2 regions of the Kitasatospora sp. NPDC056138 genome follow, and region 1 is predicted to be linked to the other one. Evidence: riboswitches for the same ligand, from Rfam matches in the RefSeq annotation. Region 1 holds a riboswitch; the other holds the start of a gene.
The links. A riboswitch is a leader RNA that binds a small molecule or an ion and turns the genes downstream of it on or off. The one in region 1 is predicted to bind magnesium.

Region 1 (15,393 bases):
GACCAGCGCCTGCTCAACCCAACCGCCCGGCCTCGGCCAGCGCAAGCGAAGGGGAGATCGCCCCGACGGCGACCAGCAGCCCGCAACCACGGCCTCCGTCCCCCAGGAACGTACGACCGCGCAGCCAGCACCGCCAGCAGCAGCGCGACGGACGGCATCTCGGTGAGCGAGGTGTTCAGGACCGGGTTTCTTGGGCTGCGTCGGCATGGACGGCTCATCGAATCATCCCGCGCCGTGGCGCCGCGGTCCGAGCCGGATAGGCGGGCGCGAAACGGGCTCTGCGACACTCGGCGCATGACGACCTCGAACGATGCCGCCCATACGGCCCTGCTCCGCCGCGGGTTCGCGCTGGAATACACAACCCTCGCGTGGAACGCAGTCGGCATCGTGGTCCTCGCCGTGGCCGCTATCTCCGCCCGCTCTGTGGCACTGGCCGGCTTCGGTCTGGACTCCCTGATCGAGATCGGCGCTTCCACGGTGGTGGTCTGGGAGCTGTCGGGCACCTGCGAGGACCGCCAGCGCAAGGCCATGCGGCTGATCGGCTGGGCCTTCGTGGCGCTGGCGCTCTATTTGCTGGTCCAGTCGACCTGGGCCCTGACCAGCGGCTTCCACGCCCATCACAGCCCCGCCGGAATCGCCTGGACCGCGATCACCGCCGTGGTGATGTTCGCTCTGGCTTACGGCAAGGCCCGCACCGGCGCGGCGCTGGACAACCCCGTCCTCAAGACCGAAGGTCGGGTGACGTTCATCGACGGCCTGCTGGCCACCGCCGTGTTGCTCGGCCTGGTCCTTAACGCAGCCTGGGGGGTTTGGTGGGCCGATCCGCTGGCTGGATACGTGATCGTTTACTACGGCATCAAGGAAGCACGAGCCGCCCTGGCCCACTGACGTTGGGCCAACGCTGCACGTTCAGCAACGCACCGACCCGCCCCGAACGAGATCGACCCCCGGCTTCGCCGGGGGTCGATCCTGCTTGAGATCCAGCTTCTCTTCGTTCGGAGAAGCCGATCCGTTGGCCGGATACGTGACCGTCTACTACGCGCTCCGCGAGGTGAAGGAGATCTTCTCCGGCGAGCACTGAGCGGCGGCGGCGCCACGGTTCTTCAAGCCTTGTGCGTCAAGGTTAGGTAAATATAGCCCGGCGCACGGCTCCACAGGGTCTACGCTTTACAAGGTTTGAACAGGCACCTCGTTCGGTGAGGCGTCTTCACGGACACAGGCCACTGACCCGACGACGTCGAGAGACGCCCAGGTTCAGGACAGATCTTCCCGACCTAAGGGTTGATCCCAAGTGGCTTCCCCCGCACGGGGGATCACGCCGTGAAGTGCCAAAGCTCTGACGAGTTGGGGTGTACCGGTCGTCTTCGCGCGCCGGGACGCTCCTTGCCGTGTCGATGCGGCGCACAATCGGTGCGCCCCCGGCCGGGAGGAGGCGAGAGACATGGATTCGAGTTGCAGTAGTCCGGGCCACAAACGGCCCCCCACCCGCCTGTCCTCGCTCTTCTCCGGCACGCGGTAACAACCTTCCCTGCGCGCTTTCCTGACGCACCATCACTCCCGCACGGCCTCATGCCGCCGCGGGTCGCCGTGGTGCGCGCTCGCAGGGGGGATTGCTGCTGCGCGCCCCCGAACTCCCCCTGCGCACGGGGGAACAGGGAGGTTCGTCATGACCGACACCACCACCGCCATCGGCGCCGCCATCCCGGCCCAGCGCACCGCCGTCCTGGACGACGCCCACCTGGGTGACATCAAGGGCGCGCTCGGCACGATCAGCCTCGATGACAACGCGCCGCGCCAGGGCCTGTCCGCGAAGCTCAAGACCCTGCTGGCGATCATCGGCCCCGGCCTGATCGTCATGGTCGGCGACAATGACGCCGGCGCCTTCTCCACCTACGGCCAGGCCGGCCAGAACTACGGCACCCAGCTGCTGTGGACTCTGCTGATGCTGGTCCCCGTGCTGTACGTCAACCAGGAGATGGTGCTGCGCCTGGGCGCCGTCACCGGGGTCGGCCACGCGAGACTGATCCTGGAGCGGTTCGGCAGGTTCTGGGGCGCGTTCAGTGTCATCGACCTGTTCCTGCTCAACGCCCTGACCCTGGTGACCGAGTTCATCGGCGTCACCCTCGCGGCCGGCTACCTGGGCCTGCCGAAGGTCGCCTCGGTGGTCCTGGCGGCGGCGATCATCGTCGCCTCGGCGTTCACCGGCTCCTTCCAGCGCTTCGAGCGCGTCGCGGTCACGCTGTGCGTCGGCTCGCTGCTGCTGGTGCCGATCTACTTCCTGGTCCACCCGAAGACCTCGCAGATGGCGCATGACTTCGTGGTGCCGACCATGCCGGGCGGCTCCGGTGAGCTCGCGGCCGTGATGCTGGTGATCGTCTCCATCGTCGGCACCACCGTCGCCCCGTGGCAGCTGTTCTTCCAGCAGTCGTACGTCATCGACAAGCGCATCACCCCGCGGTTCATGAAGTACGAGAAGATCGACCTGTGGATCGGCATCGCCATCGTCATCATCGGCGCCGCCGCCATGATGGGCTTCACCGCCACCGCCTTCGCGGGCACCGACGGCTTCGGCCAGTTCTCCGACGCGGCCGCGGTCGCCAAGGGCATCGAGGACAAGGCCGGCCACCTGGCGGGCGTGCTCTTCGCCATCGCCCTGCTGGACGCCTCGATCATCGGCGCCTTCGCCGTCTCGCTGTCCACCGCCTACGCGATCGGCGACGTCTTCGGCATCAAGCACTCCCTGCACCGCGGTGTGAAGGGTGCCAAGGGCTTCTACGCGATCTACGCCGGCCTGGTCGTGGTCGCCGCCGCGATCACCCTGCTGTCCACCGACTACACCCAGGGCCTGATGACGCAGTTCGTCCAGGTGCTCGCCGGTGTCCTGCTGCCCTCCGCCACCGTCTTCCTGCTACTGCTCTGCAACGACAAGGCCGTCCTCGGCCCCTGGGTCAACGGCCCGAAGACCAACGCCTTCACCTCGGCCGTGGTCGGCGTCCTGGTCATGCTGTCGCTCATCCTGACCGCCGCCGTCGTCTGGCCGGACATCAGCTCCGAGGCGATCCTGTGGATCATGGCCGGCTGCGGCGTCGCCGGGGTCCTGGTCGCCGGGTACTTCTTCACCTTCGGCCGCCGCGGCACCAAGGAGGACCCGATCGACCGCACCGGCCGCGAGAACTGGCGGATGCCCCCGCTGGAGACCCTGGAGAAGCCGGTCATGTCCACCGCCCGCAAGGTCGGCATGGGCGCCCTGCGCGCCTACCTGCTGATCGCGATGATCATGGTCATCATCAAGATCGTCCAGACCGCCATGGGCCACTGACCCTGCTCCCCGGGGCGGTGGCGGACCCGATCATCCGCTGCCGCCCCACCCGCCCGGAAGCCTGACCCGCCCCTCACACCGAGGGAGAAGAGGAAGGGAGAAGCCGTGCATCACACCCTCCCCGCCAGGCAGCACACCTGCCCGCGCGTCGCCCTGGCCCTGCACGACGGCATCGAGCGCGCCTACCGCCTCGACGACCCCGGCACCTGCCCGCACTCCGGCACCGCCAACACCATCGTCTCGGCCTACGAGCCGCGCGTGCACCTGGCCTACCTGCTCGCCCGCCAGGGCCACCACGCCGACTGGCTCGTCCGCTTCGCCGACCTGCCGCCCGCCGCGGCCCACCGGCTCACCAGAGCCGCCCGGCACTCCGCCGCCTGCTGACAAACGCGCAGGCCCACACCCACGCTCACCCGCCCACCCGGCCCCGGTGTGCCTTCGGCATGCCTGGCAGCCGGTCCGATGGAGGTGATCCGCCATGTCCGTCTTCACCGCGATCCACGTACCCCCGCCGCTCGCCAGGCCCCGTACCGGCCTGCGCGCCGCCCTGGCCGGCGTCGTCCGCCGCCTCGCCGCGAGCCCGCTCGACCACCCGGTCCTGTACGCCGTCGCAGCCCAGGCCTCCGCCGGACCACCAGTGCGGATGCGCTCGCGGTGGCACACCGTCACCACCCCCGACGGCTCCCGGCGACTCGAAGCCAGCTGGCACCCGGCCACCGACCACTGAAGGAGGGACAGTCATGGTCGTCCGCTACCCGCGTCTGAACGTCATCTTCTCCGAGCGCGCCACCACCCCGCCGCCGCCCAGCCGACCCGAACCGAAAGCGGCACCGCCCGCACCGCCCCACCTTGCCCGCTACATCAGGGACGGCCTGGCGGTCGACCTCTCCCTCCGGTCGGCCATCGTGGAGGGCCGCGAACTCGACCTCACCTACCTGGAGTTCGAGCTCCTCGCACACCTGGTCGCCAACCCACTGCGGGTCCACTCACGCCAGCAGCTGATGGAGAACGTGTGGGGCCGCCCCGACAACGGCGACACCCGCACCATCTCCACCCACATCGCCCGTATCCGCCGCAAGCTCGGTCCCGTCCACGGCGCGGCCATCGCCACCGTTCGCCAGATCGGCTACAAGTACGACCCGCGCTTGACCGCCGCCGGCCCGGCACCCCTGTCCCCCTGACCCCGTCCGGCCGCCGCAATCCCCGTCCGAGGAGGTGCCCCGTGCACGCCCAGACCACCGTCGACTTCCCGATCCGCCTCACCGCAGCCGTCGCCGGCGGGGCCCTGATCGGCACGGAACGCCAGTGGCTCGCCCGGACGGCCGGGCTGCGCACCGACGCCCTGGTCGCCGCCGGGCCACCCTGTTCGTCCTCTGCAGCGAGGCCGTCAGCGACACCGGCAGCCCGACGAGGGTCGCCTCCTACGTCGTCTCCGGCGTCGGCTTCCTCAGCGGTGGCGTCATCCTGCGCGCCGGCGCCAGCGTGCGCGGCCTCAACACCGCCGCCATCCTGTGGTGTTCGGCAGCCGTCGGCGTCCTCGCCGCTTCCGGCAAGCTCGAACTCGCCGCCCTCGGCAGCCTCACCGTACTCGCCGTCCACCTGGTCCTGCGCCCCGCCGCACGCCTGCTCGACCACGCCCCCGCCGCCGACACCGACCCGGACTCCACCACCCACGGTCACAACGCCTCCTGGATCGCCGACCACCTCGTCCTGCGGTTCCCGATCGCCCACACGCTCGTCAAGGCGGCCCAGCAGCACGCGCGCCAGCGCCCCCGTACCCCGGGTGACGGGCCCTGAGGCAGGCCCGCCCACGTCAGATCTCCACCCGTCGGCATGACGCCACTCTCGTCACGCTGCCCGCTCACCCACCCCAAGGGGGAAGACACTCCATGATCACTGCTCTTGACCACGTCCAGCTGCCGGCACCGAGTGGCAGCGAGGAGGCCCTGCGAGGCTTCTACGTCGAGGTGCTCGGGATGGCCGAGCTCCCCAAGCCGCCGTCGCTCGCCGACCGCGGGGGCTGCTGGTTCGCGGCCGACGGTGGCCGCATCCGCCTCTACCTCGGCATCGAACACGGCTTCCGGCCGGCCACGAAGGTCCATCCCGGGCTGCTCGTGACCGCGATCGACGAACTCGCAGCCCGGCTGGCCGAGCACGGTGCAGCTGTGGCCTGGGACCACAGCCTTCCGCCGCACCGCCGCTTCTACAGCCAGGACCCGGCCGGCAACCTCCTGGAGTTCATCGAAGCGATCGGCGATCGGACACCCACGCCGCAATCCGGCTCTTAGTCAACCACCCCACTGGACAGTCCAGTCGGGTCAATCGGCCGCAACCTGGTCGCTCATCGGGACCGGCCTGTCTGCCCATGACCCCCGCCCACCCCGTATCCCGCATCCCGCGGCCCGTCCGGCCGCTCCTCGGCATGCCCGGACACAAGCGTGCTGCCGGCACAGCTGCACGGACACCTCGGAGGAGAAGCGCGTCGGCCCTCCACTCCACCCGCCTGGCCCCGGGTCAGAGGACCGCCCCAGGCGAGCCGACGGCAGCGCAGGCCGCCGCCGGTGCTGCCGTCGTGGACAGCGCGCACGTCGGCGACATCGTCGGCGCGCTCGGCACGATCGGCCAGGACGACCCCGGCCAACGCAGGTCGACGTGGGAACGGATCAGGGCCCTGCTGGTCATCATGGGCCCCGGCCTGATCGTGATGGTCGGCGATACAGTAATCAGTCACTTCCTCAAAAAGCGCCCCTGCGGAAGCTGTTGTCGCACCGGCCGTGGTGTTCGGTGGTTCGATCCCGAGGTCCTGACCGGGCGGTCTTCTGCCGTGCAGGACCTGTCGGTGTCAGCGCCTCGCTCGGATCTTGTTGCCGCCTGGTCGTGGCTGTCCCGGTGCCTCGGTCAGATCATGTGGTTGGGCTCCCGGGTGTGCGGAGGGTTCGGCGGATGGCGCTGCGGAGCCAGTGGTGGGCTCGGTCGGCTGCATGGCGGGGGTGCCAGGCCATGCCGACGGTCACGGGCGGCAGCGCCAGGGGGATGTCCAGGAGGTGCAGCCCGAGGGCGACGGCGTCGCCGGTGAGAGGTGAGGGGGCGGCGCCGGGGAGTGCGGCGGGTACGAGGCAGACGATGTCGCTGCGAGCGGCGAGGGTCATGGCTGCCAGGTGGCTGGGCAGGACGATGCTGACCCGCCGATGGAGGTTCTGCTCGGCCAGGGCGGTGTCGAGGGGGCCGGTGAACCGGCCGCGGCGGCTGACCGCGACGTGCTGGGCGGCGGCGAGCCGGGCCGGGGTCAGGGGTCCTTCGGTCAGCGGATGGCCGGGCCGGACGGCCGCCACCATGCGGAGGCTGACCAGTTCCTCGACCTGGGTTTCGGGGTCCACATGGTCGATGGACCCCACCTCCAGGTCGATCCGGCCGTCGCGCAGGGCAGGGCCGGCCTCCAATTCCTCGGCCCGGAGCCGGAACGAGACCCCCGGCGCTTCCTGCTGGGCCAGTTGCAGCAGTCCGGGAGCCAGCGCCGCGCCGACCAGGTCGGCGGTCTGGAGGGTGAAGGTGCTGCGCAGGCTGGCGGGGTCAACATCGACATCGGGGCTGAGTAGTGCTCCGAGGCGCTGCACCACGGCGGCGGCCTCCTCGCGCAGGGCCTGGGCGCGCGGGGTGGGGACCATGGTCTGGCCGGCCCGGACCAGCAGCGGATCCTGCAGGGTGCGTCGCAGGCGGGCGAGCGTGCGGCTCATGGCGGCGGGCGAGGTGTGCAGGCGGGCGGCGGCCCGGGTGACGCTGTGCTCGGCCAGCAGGGCGTCCAACGCGATGGCGAGATTGGCGTCGAGAGCCGAGTCCGGGCTTTTCACCAGCATCATTCCATTTCAGTCAATGATTCCGTGCTGAAGTTCCCATTGTGGCAGCACTGGGATTCTCCGCAGGATGAGGAGCGTACCGACCGGCACGACCTGCGAGGTTTTCATGATCGTCATTACTGCTCCCACCGGGAACATCGGCCGTCACCTGCTCTCCCGGCTCCTGGAGTCCGCCCCTGCGGCGGGCGAGGAGCTGCGCGTGATCGTGCGCGACCCCGCCCGGCTTCCGGACGCGGCTCGCGGACGTGTCGAGGTGATCACCGGCTCACACGGGGACGCCGAGGTCCTCGACCGGGCCTTCGAGAGTGCGGACGCCGTCTTCTGGCTCGTCCCCCCGGACGCCTCCCTGACCCCGCAGGACGCCTACATCGGCTTCACCCGCCCCGCCGTGAAGGCGCTCGCAGCCCACGGCGTCGGCCATGTCGTCGGCGTCTCCGCGCTCGGCCGCGGCACCCCGCTCGCCGACCGCGCCGGCCTGGTCACCACCTCCCTCGCCATGGACGACCTCATCGTCGGCACCGGCGTCGCCTACCGGGCCCTGGCCAACCCGTCCTTCTTCGAGAACCTCCTGGAGGAGTCCGACTCGATCCGCGACAAGGGCGTCTTCACCGACACCGTCGACGCCGACCGCAAGGCCCCCCTCGTCGCTGTCGCCGACATCGCGGCCGTCGCCGCCGACCTGTTGCTGGACCGCTCATGGAGCGGCACCGACAGCATTCCGGTCCTCGGCCCGCATGACCTGTCCCCCAACGACCTGGCCCGCATCATGACCGAACAGCTCGGCCGCCCCGTCCGCTACGAACGCCAGCCGCTCGACGAACTGCACACCACCCTCGTCGGCTACGGCCTCAACGAGGCATTCGTCCAAGGCATCGTCGACATGAAGCGAGCCAAGGACCAGGGCCTGGACGCCGGCGTCGCCCGCACCCCGAACACCGCCTCCCCCACCGGCTTTGAGCAGTGGTGCGCCCAAACCCTCAAGCCCGCCGTCCTCTCCTGAAGCCCACCACCCGTCGTCGGAACACGTGGTGGCCCAGCGCACCAAGACCACCTGCCTCCGGCTCTCAGCGTGCTCACCAGGGCGCGGGCGTTCCGTCCCAGGAGAAGAAGCCGCCGCTGGGGCCGTCGTCCGGCAGCAGGGCCAGGCGGAGAGCTCCCCGGCCGGCCTCGGCCGGGTCGCCGCCAGCAGCAGCGGCCCGGGGGTTGAGGTCGGTGGCCCGCAGGCCGGGGGCGAGCGCGTTGACCTTGAAGCCCTCCTCGGCCAGCGTCTGGGCGTAGAGGACAGTGAGGGCGTTGACGGCGGCCTTGGACGACCGGTAGGCGGCGGCGCCACCGCTTCCGGGGGTGAACTGGGGGTTGGGGTTGGTGCTCCAGGTCAGCGATGCGGTGCCGCTGGAGATGTTGACGATGCGGGGGTGCGGGGACCGGCGCAAGGCGGGCAGGAAGGCATTGGTCACCGCCACCACCCCGAACACGTTGGTCTCGTACGTGCCTCGGAACTCCTCGACATCGGTTGCGGTCGGCGGGGCGAGTGACGGTGAGATCCCGGCATTGTTGACCAGCACGTCCAGGCGGTCCACCTGAGCCGCAGCCTTCGCGATGCCGTCAGGATCTCTCACGTCGAGGACCAGCAGGCGGGCGCCGGCGCCGATCTCTTCGACGGCCCGCTGTCCGCGGCCGGGATCGCGGGCGCCCACGTACACGGTGAAGCCCTCGGCTGCGAGCAGCCGGGCGATGTGCTTGCCGATGCCCTTGTTGGCACCGGTGACCAGAGCTGTGCGATCGTTCATGGCAACTACGATTCCCCGGCCATGGACTCCCTGCCAGGGACAGCCTGTACCAGGCAGCGGGAGGAGGTGGCATGGCGCGGCAGGAGCTGGCCCGCTTCCTGCGGGACCGCCGGACGCGCCTGAGTCCGCACGAGGTCGGCCTCCCGGCGACGGGCACCGCTCGCCGTACACCGGGCCTGCGCCGCGAGGAAGTGGCGGAGCTCGCCCATATGTCGGTCGACTACTACACGCGGCTGGAGCAGGCCCGAGGACCGCGGCCATCGGCCCGGATCCTGGACGCGCTGGCCCAGGTGCTGCGTCTCACGCCGGCCGAACGCAGCCACCTGTTCCGCCTGGCGGGATCGAGCACGCCGCCCGGCCTCAGCGCCGTGCGGCGAGTACGCCCGCACGTGGCTCGGATGCTGGAGCGGCTGCCCGGAACCGGTGCCATCGTCACTGATGCGGCGTACGGCGTCGTCGCCTGGAACCCCCTGGCCCAGGCACTGTGCGGGGGCGACCTCGGAGGCGGAACGACGAACCTGGCCCGGCGCCGCTTCCTGGGCCAGGGACAGATGCATGAGAGCTCCAGCACCGAGGAGTTCGGGCACATCGTGGTGGCGCGGCTGCGCCGGGCAGCCGACCGCTACCCGCGCGACCCGCAGCTGACCGCCCTGCTGGCCGAACTGCACGCCAGCAGCGAGGAGTTCCGGCAGATTTGGGAGACGCGTCCGGTCCACGCTCCCGGGCACCGCAGCAAGACGCTCGACCACCCGGAGTTCGGCACGCTGCGGTTGAACTGCGACGTCCTGCTCGTGCCCGAGGATGACCAGGAAATCGTCCTGATCACAGCCGACCCCGGATCACCCGCCGCGCGGACCCTGCACGGACTGGCCCAGGCAGGCGGCCTGAAGCAGCGGAAGGCTGGGCCGGACCGCTCCGGGTCCGTGCTGCTGGCACCAAACGCGGGGCAGCTCAACCTGCCGACCGCAAGGCTCCCGAGCCGCCCTGGTGCGAAGCGCGGCGCCAGCGCTCCACCGACCGCTCGCTGATCCGCAGATCGCGGGCTACCGCCGTGGTCTCCTCACCACCGGCGAGCCGCATCCCGGCTTCCAGCCGCACCGACGATGTCCACGACGCCGGTCAGACACTGCCTGCGCCGGCCGCGCCGTACGCGGCGCGCCAGGTGGCGGGGGCAGGTCGGCCTGTCGTCGGAAGAACGTGCTCCGTGTCCACGCCGCTCGTCGCTCCGCCAGGCCCGACGCCCGCCGTGCCAGGGGCTGTCAGGATTCCGGCTCCGTCGCGAATTCGGGATGCTGTCGGTGTTCTTCCCTTGTGAGGGTGAGATTGTCTTCGATCAGCAGCCGCCGACCGTCTCATGGTCACCCGTTCACCTTCGCCGCGAACTGGTCGGCGATCTTCGTGGCGGCCGGCTTGCCGTCGCCGGCCTCGCAGAGCCCTACCTGGATGACGGCTTTGCCTTTCAGACGCGCCTGGCCGTAGCACGCCCAGCCATCGCCGGTGTCCTGCGTCGCCGTCCAACCGAGCGTGTCCTGGGTCGCGGGGTCGGCCTTGTAAGCCCATGCGGAGGTGCCCCGGTCCGGGTCGGTCCGCACGGCAAACGGGCATGCCTTGAGGCCGTCGCTCAGGGTGCGGAACACCGAGTCCGCCTTGTCACCGTCGGAATACACGCCGATGACCTGGGTCACCGTGACCTCGCCCACGCCCGCAGGATTTTGGTAGGTCGTCGACAGGAACGCGCTCCACCCGTGACCGTAGACCGACTGGGTCGCGGGTCCGGCAGCCACGGCGCAGCTCGACGGATCGACGATGAGCTCGGCCGGCGGCTTGCTCACGCTGGGGCCGGAGACCAGCGCCGTCCCGACCAGTTTGCTCACCTGGTCCGGGGTGAGGACGTCCGCCTGGACGGTGCCCGCGACCGCGTGGTGGGGAATGGCCGCCGGCTGGTCGAGCCGAGTCAACCAGCCGACGGCGGCCAGCGTGAGAGCCGCGACCAGGGCGACCGGCAACACCAGACGGCGCAGGCCGTAACCGGAATGCTTCGGCTGCCGTGGCGGCGCGGGCAAGGTGGTCCACGGCGACGGCCTCGTCGGCGGTGGCGCCGGGTGCCGCAGGGGCGCCTTGCGGGGTGGTGATCCCGTCGAGGCGCCGGACCCGTCGGCGTCGACGGTGCGTGGCCCGTTCGGCGTGCCTGAGACGGGAGCGGTCGGCCGGGAGGGAGGTGCCTGCCCGGGAAGAGGGGAGGGCGGACCCATCGGCGGGGGTACCGCCCGGGGGGTCTGCCGCCAGGTGGGCAGCGGTGACGAGCCGGGGCCGTCGTGCGAGTCGTGCTTCATGGGTTCCTTCTTCACACTGGGGTGCCGCTAGCGATGGCAGGGAGCCGCGAGGATCAGCAGCACGACCGCGACCACCAGCAGCTGGAGGCAGCCGAGGCCTCCGTCCGGACTCTTGCGGTTGACTTCGACGTGGCCGCCGGGGGGAATTCCGGGGTGCTGCTTGGCGTAGTGCTCGATCTGCCGCTGCTCGCCCTGGGATTCGCTGAGCCAGGGCGTTTTGAAGCTGCACTCGCCGCACCAGTAGCGGTAGGCCATGGTGACTCCTCGTAAATCGTCGCGGAGGGCGGTTACTTCCACCGCCAGCACACGGTGTAGCCGAAGGACGGGTAGTCACCGGACCGCCAGTAGGTCGAGCCGTCGTGTCCGCAGAACGCGGGATCGTCGGGTGTGCCGGTCCGTCCGGTGACGTAGATGTTCGAGGACGCGCAGCTGCCGACGTTGGTGAAGGTCGACCCCGACTTGGACAGGCACTCGTTGACGGTGGCGTAGCCGGCGTCGTCCGGGTAGTTCATGGACAGGCAGAGCAGGACGTCGAGGCTGGAGTTGCCGCCGACCGAGAAGTGGCGCCAGTAGTCGTAGTGCGGCCAGTTGTTGCACTTCGAGCTGTCGGATGTCCCTCGGTAGGTGGCGAGGACCTTGAAGTTGCCGGTCTGGCACGCCTGTTTCTGCCAGGCGGAGACACTCGGGGGCGCGAAGACGCAGTCACCTTGGCGCGCGTGGTAGGCGGTACCGCCGGGGCTCTGGTAACTGAGGCACAGCACGAGGTTGTTCAGGCTCGACGAGACGCTCTCGTCGTCGTCGGTGACGTTGTGGCAGCTGTTCAGGTCGGTGGTGCTGGAGTTGATCTGCACCACCTTGAACGCCCCTGGTGTGCAGCTGGTGGCGGACAGGTCGGCGTGGCCGTTCGTGCCGTGGTCGTAGAAGCAGTCACCGACCTGGGCGGTGGCGATGGGATCGGTCGGCTTCGGCGGTGGGGGCGGCGGTGGCGGGGTCGGGGTGGGTGTCGGGAGTGGTGGCGGGGTCGGGGCGGGCGTCGGGGGCGGAGTCGGGGGTGGGGGTGGGGGTGGGAATGGGGCGGGGGTGTACCAGGTCACCCCATGGTGGCCGGTGGTTGTTGCGGGGGGTTCCGTGTGCGAGGGGTGCTGGTTGGCGGCGATCAGCAGGACGACGACCAGCGCGGCGGCGAGTACGCCGAGCACACCGCCGGCCTTGAACGCGGGCGGCTTCGGCCGCGTCGGGGTGCGCCCGGGCCCGCCGGTGCCGGGGTGGACGCCGGGTGGACCCCCGGGAGTCTTCGTGTGCTTGCGGGTGGGTCCGGTCGGGGCGGATGCCGCGGCCGCGGTGAGCAGTTCGGCCCACATCTCGGGGGTCGGGCGCCGAGCCGGGTCGGGGTCGAGGGAGGCGCGGGCCAGGTCGCCGAGCGCCGGGCTCGTGCGGGCGAGCGCGGCGGGGTCGGTCGCCGTCTGGTCCCGGGCGAAGAGCCGCACGGCCAGCAGGCCGAGCTTGTAGACGTCGCTCGCCGCGGTCGCCCGTTCCTCGCCGGCCGGCACCTGCCAGTCGGGAGTCTCGGCCTGCGGCAGTACGGTCGCGCCCCGCAGCCGCATCGCGTCGCAGTCGATGAGGAAGCACGCGGGCTGCGGGAAGGTGTCGAACAGCAGGTTGTTCGGCGAGATGTCGCCGACCGTGACGCCGAGCCGGTGGAGCCGGGCCAGGGTCGTGGCCAGCTCCGCCAGCAGGAGCAGCCGGTCCTGGTCGCTGACGGTCAGCCCGATCCCGGCGATGTAGGCGTCGTCGTTGAGCAGGTACTGCATCTTGGTGAGGTGCCGTGTTCCGGCGTTCGTGCCGGTGAGTGTCTGGAACGTGAAGTGGAATCGGTCGGGAACGGCGCGCATCAGGAATCCGCATGCCTGGCCCTGCCGTTGGACCACGGCGGCGGGCCACGCGGTCGCCTCGCACAACCAGCGTCCCTCGGCGGCGCTCAGCCCGTTCAGCAGCGCCACACCGGCTTCGAGGGCGGCGGCGTCGAGCTGGGGAAGCACGGAGGCGTTGTACTCCTTGTAGACGACCTCCCAGCCGCCGTTGCCCGCGCCCTCGTTGATCCGCTTGTTGAGCACCTGGTGGACGGCACCCTGACCGCCCTGGCCGAGCCGGCGTCCCAGGGCCAGCGCGCCGAGTTCGACGGCAGGCGGAGGGACGCCACGAGCGCCGTCGGCGGGTGCACCGTCGGTGCTCATCGTGGGTCACTGTCCCCTCTGGGCCAGACCGCCAGCAGGGTGCGGTCGTCGTCGAAGGTCTCCCGGGAGAAGTCCAGGACGTGCCCGAGCCACAGCGGTGGCGGCACGGTGGCGAGGTGTCGCGCGAACAGCGTGCCGACCTGTCCGTCGCCGTCGCCGAGCGGGTCCGCGAAGCCGTCAGTGCCGACGAGTAGGACCAAGGGCGCGGCCAGCCGGACACGGGTCTGTTCGATATGCGCAGGGACCTGAGGCAGCGGCGACACCTCGTTCGTCACCAGCCAACTGCCGCCCCCGGTCTTCGAGTCGAACAGCGGGTGGTAGCGGCCGTTGGAACGGTCCAGGAGCCAGGCTCCGGAGTCCCCGATCCGGAAGAGCTCGACGACGGGACCGCCCTCTGCTCGGCGGACCACGCCGGCGATCAGGGTGGTCGCGTAGTGGGCGGCCACCTCGGCGGGCCAGGTCTCCGCTCGTCCGAGTCGCCACTGCGCGAGCTCCCGCAAACGTTCCGCGGCGTGCGTCGCGACATCGGTGAAGTCCAGCGGGTCCGGCGCCGGCGAGAGCAGGTGCAGGATCCGCTCCAGGGCGGCCCGGCACGCCTCGACGGCGCCCAGTTCCGGGTTGGCGGCACTGGAGACGCCGTCGGCGACGGCGAAGACGATGCTGCCGGTGGGCTCGTGGACGGCCGCCCGGGCCGCGTCCTGGCGCGGCTGGCGGTAGTACCGGTGCTTCGCGCCGCGCACCGAGGCGAACCGCAGGGTGAACGCGTCGGTCGACCAGCCGTCGCACTCGCTGTCCGGGAAGTCGAAGGCGTACTGGCCGGGCGGCCGTGACTCGAACTCGGCTCCCGGTGTGCCGGCCGTGATCCGCTGCCACGGCGCCGGCCCGGGCACGGCCGGCGCCACGGGTGGTGGCAGGGGTGGGCCCGGGAGCCGATCCGCGCTCTCCGGGTGGGCGGCAGTCATTGGCCGACCTCGTCGATCGCCATGACGAACTGGTCCGGCCGGTTGACCACCAGTTGCGGGGCGGCCGAGTTCAGTGCGTGCCCCGAGGCCACCAGGCTCGCGGTGAGCGCGTGGAAGAACTCCGAGATCGCCTTCCCGACGTCCGTCCCGGGCTTGGCGACGAACGCGAACTCCGGGCGGGTCGCCACGTCGACCATGGTCTGCGCCTGGGCGTCGCCGATTCCGCAGGCGATGACGTTCGGGGCGGTCGGGGTGCGGTTCTTGTCGATCAGGGCGGCGTGCGGCTTGTGCCAGGCATGGCCGTCGGTGGGCTGGCCGTCGCTGAGGAAGAAGACCACCGGTCGGTGCACCTTGTACCCGTCGCCGCGCAGCCGCTGCACGTCGGCGGGGATCCGGGCCGCCAGGTCGTCGAAGGCGGCCCGGTAGCTGGTCATTCCGCGGATGATCAGCTGCGGCACAGCGGTCTCCGTGCGCATGTCGGCCAGCGCGAGCCGGACCTGCACGTCGCCGGAGAACCCCAGTACGGCCAGCCGCAGTTTCGCGGCGATCATCGGCTCGGCGCGCAGCCCCTCGCACAGCGAGGTCACTCCGCCGCTCAGTTCCTGCTGATACGGCCCCATCGAGGCCGACTCGTCGGCCACCACGTAGGCCGGCAGCAATACGCCCTTCGCCTCTGTCATCGGGATCGCTCCTCGACTCTCTTTCACAGCTGGTTGATTCGGGTAGACCGGAGGTGGGTCCTAGGGCCGAGGACGGACGTGTCGCCGCAGTGCGAGCCGCAGCGCCACCAGTGCCGCGATGCCCACGGCGATCGCGATCCACGGTGCGGCGGGCCGACCGATGAGCCAACCACCGTCGGGGGAACGCCCGTTCGCCAGGTCTTCGGCACCCAGGGTGTCCC
Region 2 (15,393 bases), on a different contig from region 1:
GAGGTGTCCCTCCCCCTGGTGCCGAGGTGGTGCGGGGGACGCGCGGCCCGGGTATCGGGCCGACCGGACCGGTCGGACCACTGTCCGCCGCCCCCGGCGGACGTGTCTTCCCTGCCGGACCGGCCGGTCTGCCCGATGCACCCGCTGTCATGACCGCGCGTCCCCTCCCCCATCACCTGGCCGCCGGTGGTCGGACGGTGAAGGTCTTCACCGGCGGTGGACGCGGCCTGCCTCTCCCCCGAGGAGCAGAGCCGTTTCCGCACCGCTGACGCTACGGCGCCCGGACCTTGGCACCGCGCTCCCTGACGCGCCCTTTGCGCCCCGGCGACCGATCTTGACGCCTCGTTGACGGTCGCCCCGGCGAAGGCCGTGCCCGGGCCGGGCAGCAGCCGTCAGGGTTCGAAGCGGTAGCCGATGCCCGGTTCGGTGATCAGGTGGCGGGGCCGGGCCGGGTCGGGTTCCAGCTTGCGGCGCAGTCCCGCGAGGTAGACCCGGAGGTAGTTCCCGTGTTCCTCGGCCTCGGGGCCCCAGACCTCGCGGAGGATCTGCCGACCGGGGACCAGGCGGCCGGGGGTGGCGAGCAGCAGGGTGAGGATCTTCCATTCGGTGGGGGTGAGCCGGACCGGTCCGTCGGGGCCGGTCACGGTGGTGGCCGGTAAGTCGACGACGTGGTTCCCGACCGTGACCGTGGTCGCGGCCTCCTCGCTGCCGGGGCGGCGCAGCACCGCGCGCAGCCGGGCGAAGAGCTCGTCCATGACGAAGGGTTTGGTGAGGTAGTCGTCGGCGCCCGCGTCGAGCGCGCTGACCTTGTCGACCGTGGTGCTCCGGCCGGACAGCACGATGATCGGCATGGCGCTCCAGGCGCGCAGGCCGCGGATGATGTCCATGCCGTCCAGATCGGGCAGGCCGAGGTCGAGCAGGACGGCGTCCGGGATCAGGCGTCCGGCGGACTCCAGCGCCTCGGCGCCGGTCGCGGCCGTGAGGACGGCGTAGTCGCGGGCGTGCAGGTTGATCCGCAGGGCGCGCAGCAGCTGGGGTTCGTCGTCCACGACCAGGATGTGGTTCATGGGGTGGGTTCTCCCGTTCCGGCGGCGGGCAGGGTGAGCAGCATGGTGGTTCCGCCACCGGGGGTGTCCTCGACCTCCAGGGTGCCGCCCATCGCCTCGGCGAGGCCGCGGGAGAGGGCGAGGCCGAGGCCGACGCCGGTGGTGTTGTCGGTGTCGCCGAGGCGCTGGAACGGGAGGAACACCCGGTCGCGGTCCTCGGGGGCGATACCGGGGCCACGGTCGATGACCCGGATCTCCACCCGGTTCTGGTGGCTGCTGGCGGCGACCAGGACGGGTGCGCCGGGGGCGTTGTGGCGCAGGGCGTTGGTGATGACGTTGGCCAGCACGCGCTCCAGCAGCGGCGGGTCGGCCAGCACGGGCGGTGCGGTGTCGAGGTCGAGCGGCTGGACGGGGGCGTCCGGGTCGGCGAGCGAGTCGAGCGCCCGGGGCAGCACCTCTTCGAGGTGGGTGGGCGCCAGGTGGAGGATGAGGGCCCCCGCCTGGAGGCGGCTCATGTCGAGCAGGTTGTCCACCAGCCGGGTGAGTTTGACCAGCGACTCGTCTGCCATGGTGAGGAGTTCGGCCTCGTCCTCCGGGGAGAACTCGACGTCGGGGCTGCGCAGCGAACCGATCGAGGCGAGGGCGGCGGCGAGCGGGGTGCGCAGGTCGTGGCTGACGGCGGCGAGCAGGGCGGTGCGCATCCGGTCGGCGGCCTTGATCGGTTCGACCTCGGCGGCGACGCTGGCGAGCCGGTCGCGCTCCAGCGCGGCGGCGACGTGGGCGGCGAAGGCGGTGAGCACCCGCTGGTCGGCGGCCGGGAGCCGGCGGCCGGTCAGTATCATCACGGCGTCCGCGCCGACCGCGATCTCGGTGACCGCCTCCCCCGAGGCCCCTTCGGCCCCGGCGTCGCTGCGAGCCAGCACCTCGCCGTTGGAGCGGTCGAGCAGGGCGACGGTGGCCATCGCGAAGGCCGTCCGGGACTTCTCCAGCAGGGCGGGCACCGCGTCGGCGCCGCGCAGCACGCTGCCGGCCAGGGTGGAGAGGGTCTCCGCCTCGGCGGTGGCGCGGGCGGCCCGGCTGGTGAGTCTGGCGGCGTGGTCGACCACGGTGGAGACGGTGAGGGCGACCACGGCGAAGACCAGCAGGGCGATGACGTTGTTGGTCTCGCCGATGGTGAAGGTGTGGGTGGGCGGGATGAAGAAGTAGTTGAGCAGCAGCGAGGCGACCAGCGAGGCCAGCAGGGCGGAGACCGCACCGCCGAGCAACGCCACGGCCACGACGCCGAGTTGGAAGATCAGTGCGTCGGTGGTCAGGTTGACCTGGGTGTGGAACTGGGAGAGCACGGTGGTCAGCAGGGTGGGCACCACCAGGCCGGCGAGGTATCCGGCGATGGTGCGGTTGCGGGAGTGCCGGCGGCCGAGCGAGGGCAGCCGTCCGCGTCCGGTGAACTCGTGGGTGACCATGTGGACGTCGATGTCCTCGGAGGCGTCCACGGTGGTCTCGCCGATGCCGGGACCGGTGAGGAAGCGGGTGATCCGGCCGCGCCTGCTGGTGCCGAGGACCAGCTGGGTGGCGTCGCGGCCGCGGGCGAAGGCCAGCAGCGCGGTGGGGATGTCGTCGCCGACCACCACGTGGTAGCTGCCGCCGAGGGTCTCCACCAGCTGTCTCTGCTGGGCGAGCGCGCCCGGTGAGGCACCGGCCAGGCCGTCGCTCTTGGTCACGTGCACGGCGAGCAGTTCGCCGCCGGCGGTGCGGTCGGCGATCCGGGCGGCGCGGCGGATCAGGGTCTCGCCCTCCGGTCCGCCGGTGAGCGCGACCACCACGCGCTCCCTGGTCTCCCAGACCCGGTCGATGTTGTGGCTGGCCCGGTAGTCGCGCAGGCCCTCGTCGACGCGTCCGGCCACCCAGAGCAGGGCGAGTTCGCGCAGCGCGGTCAGGTTGCCGACCCGGAAGTAGTTGGAGAGCGCGGCGTCCACCTTCTCCGCCTTGTAGACGTTGCCGTGGGCCATCCGGCGGCGCAGGGCCTGCGGGGCCATGTCGACCAGTTCGATCTGGTCGGCCCGGCGGACCACCTCGTCGGGGACGGTCTCCCGCTGCGGGATGCCGGTGATCTTCTGGACCACGTCGTTGAGCGACTCCAGGTGCTGGATGTTGACGGTGGTGATCACGTCGATGCCCGCGTCCAGCAGTTCGTCGATGTCCTGCCAGCGCTTGGCGTTGCGCCCGCCGGGGATGTTGGTGTGCGCGAGCTCGTCCACCAGGACCACGGTCGGCCTGCGGACGAGCACCGCCTCCAGGTCCATCTCCTGGAACTCGGTCTCGCGGTAGGTGCGGGTCAGGCGCGGCACGATGTCCAGGCCCGCCAGCATGTTCTCGGTGTGCCGGCGCCCGTGGCACTCGATGTACCCGACCACCACGTCCGCCCCGCGCTCCTGCCGTCTGCGTGCCTCGTCCAGCATCCGGTACGTCTTGCCGACACCGGGTGCCGAACCGAGGTACACCCTCAACTTCCCGCGGCGGGTGAGGGTGCCGGGGGTGAGGTCACGGGACATGGGCGCTGCTCTTTCCTTGCGGAGGGCGTGCGCGGGGGCCGGCACGCAGGCGGGTACACGGGCGACCGACCCGGGTGCGGGGCGCAGGCCCCCGTACCCGGGTCGGTCGGATCACTGGGTCGTCCGTGACATTGTCACTTCTGCTCGCTCAGCGCCTTGTTCAGCAGGACGACGTTGACGCCGGGCTGGCCCAGGAACCCGATGGAACGGCCGTCGGTGTAGGTGTCGATCAGGTGGTTGAGGGTGTCGGCGGACAGGCTGCGGGCCTTGGCGACCCGGCCGACCTGCTCACGGGCGTAGGCCACCGAGATGTCCGGGTCAAGCCCGGAGCCGGAGGCGGTCAGCGCGTCCACCGGGACGGTGGCCGGGGCGACGCCGTCGAAGGCGGCGACCGCGGCCCGCCGGTCCTCGACCGCCTTCAGCAGGTCGGCGCTGTTGGGGCCGAGGTTGCTGGCGCTCGAACTCTTGGCGTCGTAACCGGTGCCGGCGGCGGAGGGGCGCGGCTGGAACCACTTGGGGTCCGGCTGGGCCTCCTCGTTCGGGTCGTTCGGGTCCTTCTTGGGCAGGTTGTAGCTCTGGCCGAGCAGGCTGGAGCCGATCTCCTTGCCGCCGGAGCTGACGAGCGAACCGTTCGCCTTGCTCGCGAAGGCGACCTGGCTGATCCCGGTGACCAGCAGCGGATAGGCGAGACCGAGGATCACGGTCATCACCAGCAGCATCCGCAGCGCGGTCAGGTGCGTGCGCACGGCGGTGGGCAGTGGCTTGGACATTTCCTGCTTCTCTCAGCTCAGGCCGGGGATGAACTGCACGACGAGGTCGATCAGCTTGATCCCGATGAACGGTACGACCAGACCGCCGAAACCGTAGACTCCGATGTTCCTGCGGAGCAGCGAACTGGCGTCGGACGGGCGGTACTTGACGCCGCGCAGGGCGAGCGGGATCAGACCGATGATGACCAGCGCGTTGAAGATGATCGCCGAGGTGATCGCCGAGGTCGGGCTGTGCAGACCCATGATGTTCAGGTGCTTCAGGCCCGGGTACACGCTGGCGAACATCGCCGGGATGATCGCGAAGTACTTGGCGACGTCGTTGGCGATCGAGAAGGTGGTGAGCGCACCCCGGGTGATCAGCAGCTGCTTGCCGATCTCGACGATCTCGATCAGCTTGGTCGGGTTGGAGTCCAGGTCGACCATGTTGCCGGCCTCCTTGGCCGCCATGGTCCCGGTGTTCATCGCGACGCCGACGTCCGCCTGGGCCAGCGCGGGAGCATCGTTGGTGCCGTCACCGGTCATCGCGACCAGCTTGCCACCCTCCTGCTCCTTCTTGATCAGGGCCATCTTGTCCTCGGGCGTCGCCTCGGCCAGGAAGTCGTCGACCCCGGCCTCCTCGGCGATCGCCTTGGCGGTCAGCGGATTGTCACCCGTGATCATGATGGTCTTGATGCCCATCCGGCGGAGCTCGTCGAAACGCTCCTTCATGCCCTCCTTGACGACGTCCTTGAGGTAGATGACGCCGAGCGCACGGGGGGCCTTGTCGCCGATCCGGGAGGCGACCAGCAGCGGGGTGCCACCGGCGGCGGAGATGCCGTCGACCAGCTGGGTGATGTCGTCGCCGACGCTGCCGCCGTTGTCGGTCACCCACTTGGTGACCGAACCGGCCGCGCCCTTGCGGACCGAGTGCACGCCGTCGGCCTCGTCGAGGTCGACGCCGGACATCCGGGTCTGCGCGGTGAACGGCACCCAGGTGGCGTGCGTCAGCTCGCCCTGGGCGCGGGCCCGCAGGCCGTACTCGGTCTTGGCCAGGACCACGATCGAACGGCCCTCGGGGGTCTCGTCCGCGAGGGAGGAGAGCTGGGCCGCGTCGGCGAGCTCGTCGACGGTCACGCCGCTGGCCGGCTGGAACTCGGCGGCCTGGCGGTTGCCGAGGGTGATGGTGCCGGTCTTGTCCAGCAGCAGGGTGTTGACGTCACCGGCGGCCTCGACCGCGCGGCCGGACATCGCCAGCACGTTGCGCTGCACCAGCCGGTCCATGCCCGCGATGCCGATCGCGGAGAGCAGCGCGCCGATGGTGGTCGGGATCAGCGCCACGATCAGCGCGACCAGCACGATCATCGACTGCGGGGCGCCCGCGAAGGTCGCCATCGGCTGCAGGGTGACCACGGCGATCAGGAAGACGATCGTCAGGGACGCCAGCAGGATGTTCAGCGCGATCTCGTTCGGCGTCTTCTGCCGGGCGGCGCCCTCGACCAGGGCGATCATCCGGTCGATGAAGGTCTTGCCGGGCTCCGAGGAGATCTTGACCACGATCCGGTCGGACAGCACCTTGGTGCCGCCGGTCACCGCGCTGCGGTCACCGCCCGACTCGCGGATCACCGGCGCGGACTCACCGGTGATCGCGGACTCGTCGACGCTGGCCACTCCCTCGACGACGTCACCGTCGCCCGGGATGATCTGTCCCGCCTCGACCACCACGTGGTCGCCGAGCTGGAGCGCGGTCGCCGAGACCTCCTCCTCGTCCTGCTCGGCGGGCCAGTTCGTCAGGCGGCGGGCGGTGGTGTCGGTCTTGGTCCGGCGCAGCGTGTCGGCCTGCGCCTTGCCGCGGCCCTCGGCGACGGCCTCGGCCAGGTTGGCGAAGACCGTGGTCAGCCAGAGCCACACCGTGATCGCCCAGGCGAACACGCTCGGGCTCGCGATCGCCGACACGGTGGTGACCACCGAGCCGACCTCGACCACGAACATGACCGGGTTCTTGACCATCACCCGCGGGTCGAGCTTCTTCACCGCGTCGGGCAGCGAGGAGACGATCAGCTTGGGGTCGAGCAGGCCACCGGAGACTCTGTGCGGAGCGGCGGCCTCGGCCTGCTCTACAGGCGTGGGGGTAAGAGTGGACGACATCAGTGGAGACCTTCCGCGATCGGCCCGAGAGCCAGGGCCGGGAAGTAGGTGAGGCCGACGACGATCAGGACGACGCCCGACAGCAGGCCCACGAACAGCGGCTTGTGGGTGGGCAGGGTGCCCGGGGTGGCGGGAACGGGCTGCTGCTGGGCGAGCGATCCGGCCAGCGCCAGGACGAACACCATCGGCAGGAACCGGCCGAACAGCATGGCCAGGCCCAGCGCGGTGTCGTACCACTCGGTGTTCACCGTCAGACCGCCGAACGCCGAACCGTTGTTGTTGCTGGCCGAGGTGAACGCGTACAGCACCTCGGAGAAGCCGTGCGCACCGGAGTTCAGCATCCCCGCCCGCTCACCGGGCAGCGCCATCGCGACACCGGTGCCGACCAGGACCAGCGTGGGTGTGGTGAGGATGTAGAGGGAGGCGAACTTCATCTCGCGGCCGCCGAGCTTCTTGCCCAGGTACTCGGGCGTGCGGCCGACCATCAGACCCGCCACGAAGACCGCGACGACGGCCAGGATCAGCATGCCGTACAGGCCGGATCCGGTACCGCCGGGGGCGATCTCGCCGAGCATCATGTTGAAGATCGTGAGGCCGCCGCCGAAGGGGGTGAGCGAATCGTGCGCCGCGTCGACCGCACCGGTGGAGGTCAGCGTGGTGGAGACCGCGAAGAGGCTGGAGGCCGCGACGCCGAAGCGCTGCTCCTTGCCCTCCATCGCGCCGCCGGCCGCCTGCAGCGCGGCACCGCCGTGGTGCTGCTCGGCGAGCGTCATCAGCGCGGCGGAGGCGACCCAGAACAGGCCCATCACCGCGACGATCGCGTAGCCCTGGCGGTTGTCGCCGACCATCCTGCCGAAGGTGCGCGGCAGCGCGAAGGCGATCACCAGCAGCAGGAAGATCTCCAGCAGGTTGCTGAAGCCGGTCGGGTTCTCGAAGGGGTGGGCGGAGTTGGCGTTGTAGAAGCCGCCGCCGTTGGTGCCCAGCAGCTTGATGACCTCCTGGGAGGCCACCGGGCCGCCCGGGATCGACTGGGTGTCGCCGCCGAGGGTGGCGATGTCGTGGAAGCCGTGGAAGTTCTGCACCACGCCGGTGGCCACCAGGACCAGGGCGAAGACGATCGAGAACGGCAGCAGCAGGCGCAGCGAGATCCGGGTGAGGTCCACCCAGAAGTTGCCGACGCGGTCGGTCCGGTTGCGGGTGAAGCCCCGGATCAGCGCGGCCACGATGGCGATGCCGACGGCGGCGGAGACGAAGTTCTGCACCGCCAGCCCGGCCATCTGCACCAGGTGGCCCATGGTGGACTCACCGGCGTAGGACTGCCAGTTGGTGTTGGCGACGAAGGAGACGGCGGTGTTCCAGGCCGTGTGCGGCTCGACCCCCTTGTTGCCCAGGCTCAGCGGGAGCACGCTCTGGATCCGCTGGAGCAGGTAGAGGAAGAGCAGCGAGACGGCGGAGAACGCCAGCACCGAGCGCAGGTAGACCGGCCAGCGCTGGTCGGCGTCGCCGTCCACGCCGATCGCGCGGTAGAGACCGCGCTCGACTCTGAGGTGCTTGGTGGTGGTCAGGAGCTTGGCGATGTAGTCGCCAAGCGGGCGGTAGCACAGGGCCAGGGCGCCGACCAGGGCGATGGCCTGCAACCAGCCCGCGAGCGTAGAACTCATGTCAGAACTTCTCCGGGTAGATCAGCGCCACGACGAGGTAGCCGACCAGTGCGACGGCGACGATGAGACCTGCGATGTTCTCGGCAGTCACAGCTTCTCCACCCCCTTCGCGATCAGGGCCAGGACGACGAACACGGCAACCGTGACGCCGACGTAGATGAGATCGGGCATGGGTTCCACCAAAGTGGTTCAGGGTGTGTGGTCGCAGGCGCCCCGGAAGCCCCTCACGACGCCGACGGGAGGCCGGCATGAGGAGCCAACCAGCCGCCGACCGCCGTTTGCGCGACCCTGACGCCCTCCATACGGGTGGATCGAAAACATTGACGCATCCTTGATGACCGCTTCACACACCCGAGACCTGGCCTTGTCCCGACCGTTCCACAACAGCCGAAAGGCCCCGGGAGACCCTCCTCCCACGCTGGTCAGAGCGGGGACGGAGGGCCTCCCGGGGCCCGGGGGGGAACGTCACCCGGCGCCGGTGGCACACGGCGCCGGGTGGGCACGGGGTCGCTCAGGCCGGCTTGCGGCCGTGGTTGGACTTCTTCTTGCGGCGGGCCTTCTTCTTGCGGGCGCGCTTGGACATACGTGGTCTGCTCTCTGACCCGGCGTCTGCGGACGGTCCGGTGTCCGTGGGTGCGGTGGTGTCCGTGGGTTTGGTGATGCCTTCGAGTCCGGTGATGTGTGGTGGTGTGTGACGACGTGCTTGGGTGCGGCTGTGGCTGCCGATGACGCGGCGTCAGGCCGAGGCGACCAACTGGTCGGCGAGCTTGGCCAGGCGGCGGCGGGAACGCTCCTCGTGGACGGCCTGGGCGGTCTGCGCGATCTCGCCGCCGTCGTAGTACGCGCCGTTGACCAGCGCGGTCCCCGGCAGGCAGAGGCGGACCACCGCCGCCGCACCCTCGGCCGGCGGCGCGCCCACCCGTCCGTAGAGGGGCAGCAGCGCGGTGTCGCACAGCCCGGGGTTGAGGCTGACCGCCGTGGTGCCGGTGCCCTCGGGGGCCATGTCGCGGGTGGCCATGGTCAGCGCGAGCTGCGACTGCGCGTACGCGGCGACCCGGGAGTACTTCTTGACCCGGTGCGGGTCGGTCCAGTTCATCGCGGCCGTACGGTGCAGGGAGGAGGACACGTTGACCACCCGGGCGTCCCAGGCCGCCGCCAGCGGGCCCTGCAGGTGCCTGGTCAGCAGGTGCGCGGCAAGGAAGTTGACCTGGAGCGAGACCTCGTTGCCGTCGTCCGTCAGGGTGCAGCGCTCCGGTGCCATCACCGCCGCGTTGTTGACCAGCAGGTCGAGCGCGGGCACCGTGCGGGCGACCGTCGCGGCCAGCACCGACACCGCCGCCAGGCGGGTGAAGTCGGCTGAAAAGGTGAGGAGTTGGGAGCGTTCGGCGCCGGCGGCGACCAGTCGCTCGACCGCCTCCTCCCCCTCGGCGGCGGTGCTCGCGTGCACGATGACGGTGGCGCCGTGCTCGGCGAGCAGGCGGGCACTCTCCCACCCGATGCCGGAGGAGGCGCCGGTGACCAGGGCGGTCCGGTTCGACAGAACACGGTCCGCGGGGGACGGCAGGGACGACAGGACTGCGTCGGGCATGACCCATCCAAGGGGTTGCGGGCGCGTCCCGGGGTGCCGCCGCGCGACCGAACTGCGCGGCGGGGGCCGGGATTGCGAGATGTGTACGTGCTGAACCTCCGCGTGCGCCGGAACGCGCACGGGAGTGACACGCGGGCGAGCCCCGGTCACGAGTACCGGAGGCCCGCCTGCGGCGCTACCGGAGCGTGGCTTCGCGGGGAGGAAGCGCTACCGGATGGCGACGAAGACCGCGACAACAGCCCCCGCCCGCGGATGCGGCGGGCGGTCGTGGTGGCGTGTCGAGCAGGTCATGCCCTCATTCAAGTGGACCGCCGATCGTCCGGGCAAGGACGGTTCACCCTCCCTGATGAATCCTTGATGCCGGATCAGCCCTGCGGGTTCTCCGGGCTCCGCGAGGCCCGGCCGGTGCCGTCGGGCGCCACGGCGCGGCGGGCGGCGGTGTCGGCGAGGAGCCGGGCCAGGTCTGCGGGGATGTCGAGGTGGTGGGCGATCCAGGCGGCGTCGTGGCCGTGGGTGGCGAGCACCCAGGCGGTCTGCAGGCAGTTCTGCCCGGGGTCGGCCGTGGTCGGCCGGCGGCGGGCCAGTTCTTCCGCGGGGAAGCCCGTCAGGGCGTCGGCGCCGTACCACCGGCCGTCCGGGGGCGGCGGGGGTGCGGCGGGGCGGTCCCGTCGGGCGGCGGACCTGCGGCGCTGCAGCACCACCGCGACCACCACGAACACGGCCGCCCCGGCACCTGCCAGGGCCGCCCCGATCAGCGGCCGGACGGGGGTCGGCGCCAGGCCGAGGAAGACCAGCTCCACCACCAGCAGGGTGAGCACGCCCAGCACCGCCAGTCCCTCACCCGTGCGCGGGTGGACGGCCCGGCCGGCCGGGGCCCGGGGGTACGCGGCCCGGGGGCGCGCGGCGCGGTCGGCCGGGGCCCGGGGATGTGCGGCGCGGGGCTGGATGTACGGCCTCATCGCAGTGCCTCCGCTTCAAGTCTCGCACCGGTGCACGGGCACCGGCACCGGCACCGACACCGACACCGGGTGACCGGGACCGGACGGCCCGGGACCGCAGCCCGGGCGGTCAGCCACAAAGGCCGGCCCCGGCGGTCGGCCACGATGGCCGGCCCCGGCACAGGTGGTCGGGCGAGGTGGCCAGACGAGGGGGCCGGACGAGGGGGCCGGACGGGCCGGTCAGGCGGGCCGGTCAGGCGAGGGCTTCCTCCTCGGGCCCGGTGGGGCCGTCCTCCAGGTGCCAGTGCAGGTCGCGGACGGCCGGTTCGAGCGAGAGCCGGGAGACGACCTGCTCCAGCGCGGCGGTGACATCACCCGTGATCGCCACCGTCGCCCGGACGCCGGTGACCTCGCCCCGCTCGCGGCGGGCGCGCAGCCCGATCGGCGCCAGGCCCGAGGCCGCGAGGGCCTGCAACAGCAGGGCGCGGACATGCGTCTCGGACTGCCGCTCGCACTCCAGGTGGACGGTGGCCCGCACGGTCGTGTCGGGGTCGGTACCCGCGAGCGGGGCCCGGTCGATCAGGCGGCCCGCCGGGCGCAGCACCAGGTGCACGGCCAGCACGGCCAGCGTCCCCAGTGCGGCCAGGTCGTACCGGCCGGAGGCGGCGAGCACCCCGACGGCGGCCGAACACCATAGGGTGGCGGCCGTGTTGAGCCCGCGTACGCCCGCACCGTCGCGGAGGATGACACCACCGCCGAGGAAGCCGATACCGGAGACGACGTACGAGGCGACCCTGGTCGGGCTGCCGACGTCGCCGACGGCCTCGCTGTACAGCACGAACAGCGTCGCTCCGGCGGCGACCAGCGCATTGGTGCGCAGTCCCGCCATCCGGGCACGCCACTGGCGTTCGACACCGATGAGCGCCCCGCAGGCGACACCGGTGGCCAGCCGGAGAATGAAGTCGATCGTGGTCAGGGTGTGCATCGTGGCACCTCCTCGTCGGTGAATGAACGTAGTTGACAGGGCGTCAGGTCGCCACGACCGCCAGACTCGGGTCGTACTTGTACCCGATCCGGCGGGCAGTGGCGATGCCGGCGCGGTGGCCCGGACCGGGCTTGCGGCGGAGCCGGGCGCTGGGGGCACCCCCGGCCGAAGGCTGGGGAGGGTGTCGAGGGTGCGGCTGTCGCCGTTGTCCGGCCGCTCCCGGACGGCCTCCATCAGCTGGCCGCGCGAGTGCACCCGAAGCGGACTTCGGTGCGCACTTCGGCCGCCGGGGAAGGCGACCAGGGGAGGTGACCAGGGGAGGCCGCCAAGGGGGCAGCCCGGGAGGCGGTCGGGGGAGGGGCGGGCGACAGGCCCGCCTCCCCCGACCCCGGGGTCACTGGGAGAGCGCCACCTGGACGATCTTCACGATCACCAGCACCATCGCGACCAGCAGGTACGAGCGCAGTGCACCCATGCCGATCTTGCGGGCGGTGGACATCGACGGGCGGGCCAGGGTCTCCACCGGCGGCATCCGCCACGCGTCGCGGGCCGTGCGGTCCTGGGGGGCCGGGGTCCGGTCCTCCTTCGCGGCGGTGCGCCGACGGGTGAAGGAGTACCCGGCGGCCAGCACGCCGAGGACACCGCAGACGGCCATGATCTGCAGGATCGTGTCGGCGCTGATGTCCGGGAAGAGGACGGCGGCGGTGAGAACGACCGACAGGGTGACCAGGACTCCGACGACCGCCGAGGTGAACGCGTTGGTCTTGGGCCCGTTGACCCAGGGGCCGAGCACCTGACGGTCGTTGCAGAGCAGCAGCAGGAAGACCGTGGCCGAGGGCAGCAGCACACCGGCCAGGGTCTGGACGCCCTCGGTCAGCAGGCCGAGCGGAGACCCGGGGATCAGCACGATGGTCGCGGCGAGCCCCACCAGGCCGGCGTACACGGCGTAGAAGCCCTTGGCGCCGCCGACGCCCCGGTGCAGCGAGTGCTTGAGGCCGAGCACGTCACCGATCGCGTAGGCGGTGGAGAGCGAGACGGCGAAGGCGCCGATGATCGAGGCGTCCAGCAGTGCGATGGCGAACAGCACGCCGGCGACCTTGCCCGCGTGGTCCGCCAGGCCCTTGGCCACCCCGGCCGCGTCGGTGAACTGGCCGACGCCGCCCGTGCCGGCGAAGGCGGCGGCGGTGAAGCCCATCATCGCGGCGGCCCCGACGACCACGACCGCGATCCCGATGACCAGGTCGGCCTTCTCGTACTTCATGAAGTGCGGGGTGATCCGCTTGTCGATGACGTACGACTGCTGGAAGAAGAGCTGCCAGGGCGCGACGGTGGTCCCGACGATACCGATGATGAGCAGCATCACGGTGGACAACTCACCGGCGCCACCGGGCATGTTGGGCACCACGAAGTCATGCGCCAGCTGCGAGGTCTTCGGGTGGACCATAAAGTAGATGGGGACCAGCAGCAGCGATCCGGCGCAGAGTGCGATGGCGATCCGCTCGAAGCGCTGGAAGGAGCCGGTGAAGGCGGAGGCGATGATGATCGCCGCAGCGAGCACCACGGCGGCCGCCTTGGGCAGTCCGAGGTATCCGGCGGCCAGGGTGATCCCGATGAACTCGGTGACCAGGGTGAGCGCGTTGAGCAGGAACAGGTCGATCACGCTGAACGCGCCCCAGAACCTGCCGAAGCGCTCCAGGATCAGCCGGGCGTGGCCGACCCCGGTGACGGCCCCCAGTCTGAGCACCATCTCCTGGTTGACGTAGAGCACGGGGATCAGCAGGAGCAGCGTCCACAGCAGGTGCGTGCCGTAGTTCTGGCCCGCCTGGCCGTAGGTGGCGAAGGCACCGGCGTCGTTGTCGCCCACCATCACGATCAGACCGGGCCCGATGATCGCCAGCAGGGTCTTCAGCTTGGCGGAGAGGCCGTGGCGCGGAGCGGTGTCGTCGAGGCTGATGGTGCCCAGGGCGCCCTTGATGTCGCCGACGTGGGCGTCGTCGAGCACTGCGGCGCGGGGCGCCGGGATCTCGGGCGTGGTCATCGTGGTGATGTCGGTCATGGCGAACCTCCCTAACCCCCCGGTTCAGGGGGAGAGTTCGGGCAGGCGGCAGCAATTCTCCGCACGGGGGCACAGCACGGCAGCCCATGGCGCCATGACGCCACGGGGGCATGCGGACACGACTCATGAAGGCATGAGGACATGAGGTCGTGAGGACATGACGGCATGGCGCCGCGCACTGAGCTGACGAGGTGTCAGGAAGACTCGTGGAGAGAGTTGTTACCGCGTGCCAATGGAGAACGAGGACATGCGGATGTGGGGTCGTTTATGACCCGGACTACTGCAACTCGAATCCATGTCTCTCGCCTCCTTCCGGCCGGGGCGCACGCGTGCGCCGTATCGACACGGCAAGGAGCGGACCGGCCGGAACGGCCGGTTCACCCCAACTCGTCAGAGCTTTGGCACTCCACGGCGTGATCCGGCCCTTGAGCCGGAAGCCACTTGGGATCAACCCTTAGGTCGGGAAGATCTGTCCTGATCCGGAGCGTCTCTCGACGGTTGGGATCAGTGGCCTGTGTCCGTGAAGACGCCTCACCGAACGAGGTGCCTTTTCAAACCTCATCAAGCGTAGACCACCGAAAGGGCACCTCAGTCACATTTACCGAATTTTGACCGACCCTCCGGCCGAAGCGGGAACCTCGGTACCGGTCTTCGGAATTCCGGTACGCACGACCCGTTCCCCCACTCCCCATTTCCGGGCCCGGCGCCTTCAGTGCTCCGCGCGCTGCCCTCGGGCGCCGCCGTGCACCATGGCCTGCCAGAGCACGCCCGGCGCGAGGAGCCGGGCCGGCGGGGCGGTCAGCGACAGCGTGTCGACGAACGCGGCCTGCGCCACCCGGCTGCTCCGGGCCGCGCTCAACACCCGGTCCAGATAGGCGTGCTGGAACCTCAGCAGCGGTCCCCGGCGGCCGCCGACGGTGGCCTCGTAGCGGAGGTCCTCGGAGGAGGCCATCTGCCAGGCCGTCTCCGCCACCCGGAACACCGCCCGCTGGACCCGCCTCGTGGGCACCGGAAGTCCAACCGCCCTGTCGGCGGCGGACGTTGTCACCCCCGACCCACGGGCTCCGCGCCCGCCGGCCGAGAGCAGGCCGCGCAGCACGAGCGCGGACCGGGCCGCCACCGTCATGCCCTGCCCGTACATCGGGTTGAAGGTGCAGGCGGCGTCGCCGACCACCAGCAGCCCCTCGGGGAGGCCGGCCAGGCGCTCGTAGTGCCGCCGACGGCTGGGCGGCGGACGGAAGCCGTGGATCCGACCGGCCGGTTCGAGGCCCTTGAGCACCTGGTGCAGGTCCGGCGCCCGCAGCTCCCGGGCGAAGGCGAGGAACCCCTCGGGATCGGTGGGCGCGCTGAAGCCGCGCATCCCGCCGATCGTCACCATCCAGCGGTCCCCCTCCACCGGTAGCAGGACGCCGAAGCGCGGGTTGTGCCCCGGGCTGGGCTGGAGGTACAGCGCGCGCCCAGCCGGCAGCTCCTCGGCCCGGCGGAACAGCCCGGTGGCGTAGCTGACCCCACCGTCGACCACGCTCTCCTCGGGGACGTCGAACCCAAGGCCGTTCAGCCAGTGGGGAGTTCGCGAGGTGCGGCCCGTGGCATCCACGACCATCTCGGCGGCCAGCACGGTCTCCGAGCGGTCACCGCTGCCGCGCTCGCGGCAGCGGACTCCGGCGATCCTG

Region 2: linked by a shared signal. The riboswitch ahead of ACFC1R_RS26975 (NRAMP family divalent metal transporter) and the one ahead of ACFC1R_RS23815 (NRAMP family divalent metal transporter) in region 1 are both predicted to bind magnesium.

Annotation. Positions count from the first base shown of each region.
Region 1 covers NZ_JBHJVK010000041.1:48,508-63,900, reverse strand. The annotation lists gene ACFC1R_RS23820 (cation transporter) at 295-888, shown strand; M-box (ykoK) riboswitch at 1,182-1,356, shown strand; gene ACFC1R_RS23815 (NRAMP family divalent metal transporter) at 1,667-3,319, shown strand; gene ACFC1R_RS23810 (hypothetical protein) at 3,425-3,703, shown strand; gene ACFC1R_RS23805 (hypothetical protein) at 3,798-4,046, shown strand; gene ACFC1R_RS23800 (winged helix-turn-helix domain-containing protein) at 4,060-4,500, shown strand; gene ACFC1R_RS23795 (MgtC/SapB family protein) at 4,625-5,116, shown strand; gene ACFC1R_RS23790 (VOC family protein) at 5,209-5,607, shown strand; gene ACFC1R_RS23785 (LysR family transcriptional regulator) at 6,223-7,176, opposite strand; gene ACFC1R_RS23780 (NAD(P)H-binding protein) at 7,280-8,173, shown strand; gene ACFC1R_RS23775 (SDR family oxidoreductase) at 8,247-8,963, opposite strand; partial or broken gene ACFC1R_RS23770 (helix-turn-helix transcriptional regulator) at 9,035-9,835, shown strand; gene ACFC1R_RS23765 (helix-turn-helix domain-containing protein) at 9,915-10,043, opposite strand; gene ACFC1R_RS23760 (sensor domain-containing protein) at 10,322-11,026, opposite strand; gene ACFC1R_RS23755 (hypothetical protein) at 11,324-11,551, opposite strand; gene ACFC1R_RS23750 (hypothetical protein) at 11,584-13,530, opposite strand; gene ACFC1R_RS23745 (protein phosphatase 2C domain-containing protein) at 13,527-14,420, opposite strand; gene ACFC1R_RS23740 (hypothetical protein) at 14,489-15,172, opposite strand; gene ACFC1R_RS23735 (hypothetical protein) at 15,233-15,393, opposite strand, start outside.
Region 2 covers NZ_JBHJVK010000051.1:46,382-61,774, forward strand. The annotation lists gene ACFC1R_RS26930 (response regulator) at 393-1,067, opposite strand; gene ACFC1R_RS26935 (ATP-binding protein) at 1,064-3,598, opposite strand; gene kdpC (potassium-transporting ATPase subunit KdpC) at 3,733-4,368, opposite strand; gene kdpB (potassium-transporting ATPase subunit KdpB) at 4,381-6,492, opposite strand; gene kdpA (potassium-transporting ATPase subunit KdpA) at 6,492-8,153, opposite strand; gene kdpF (K(+)-transporting ATPase subunit F) at 8,155-8,244, opposite strand; gene ACFC1R_RS26960 (SDR family NAD(P)-dependent oxidoreductase) at 8,890-9,741, opposite strand; gene ACFC1R_RS26965 (hypothetical protein) at 10,107-10,700, opposite strand; gene ACFC1R_RS26970 (MgtC/SapB family protein) at 10,933-11,664, opposite strand; gene ACFC1R_RS26975 (NRAMP family divalent metal transporter) at 12,059-13,720, opposite strand; M-box (ykoK) riboswitch at 14,095-14,270, opposite strand; gene ACFC1R_RS26980 (NAD(P)/FAD-dependent oxidoreductase) at 14,430-15,393, opposite strand, start outside.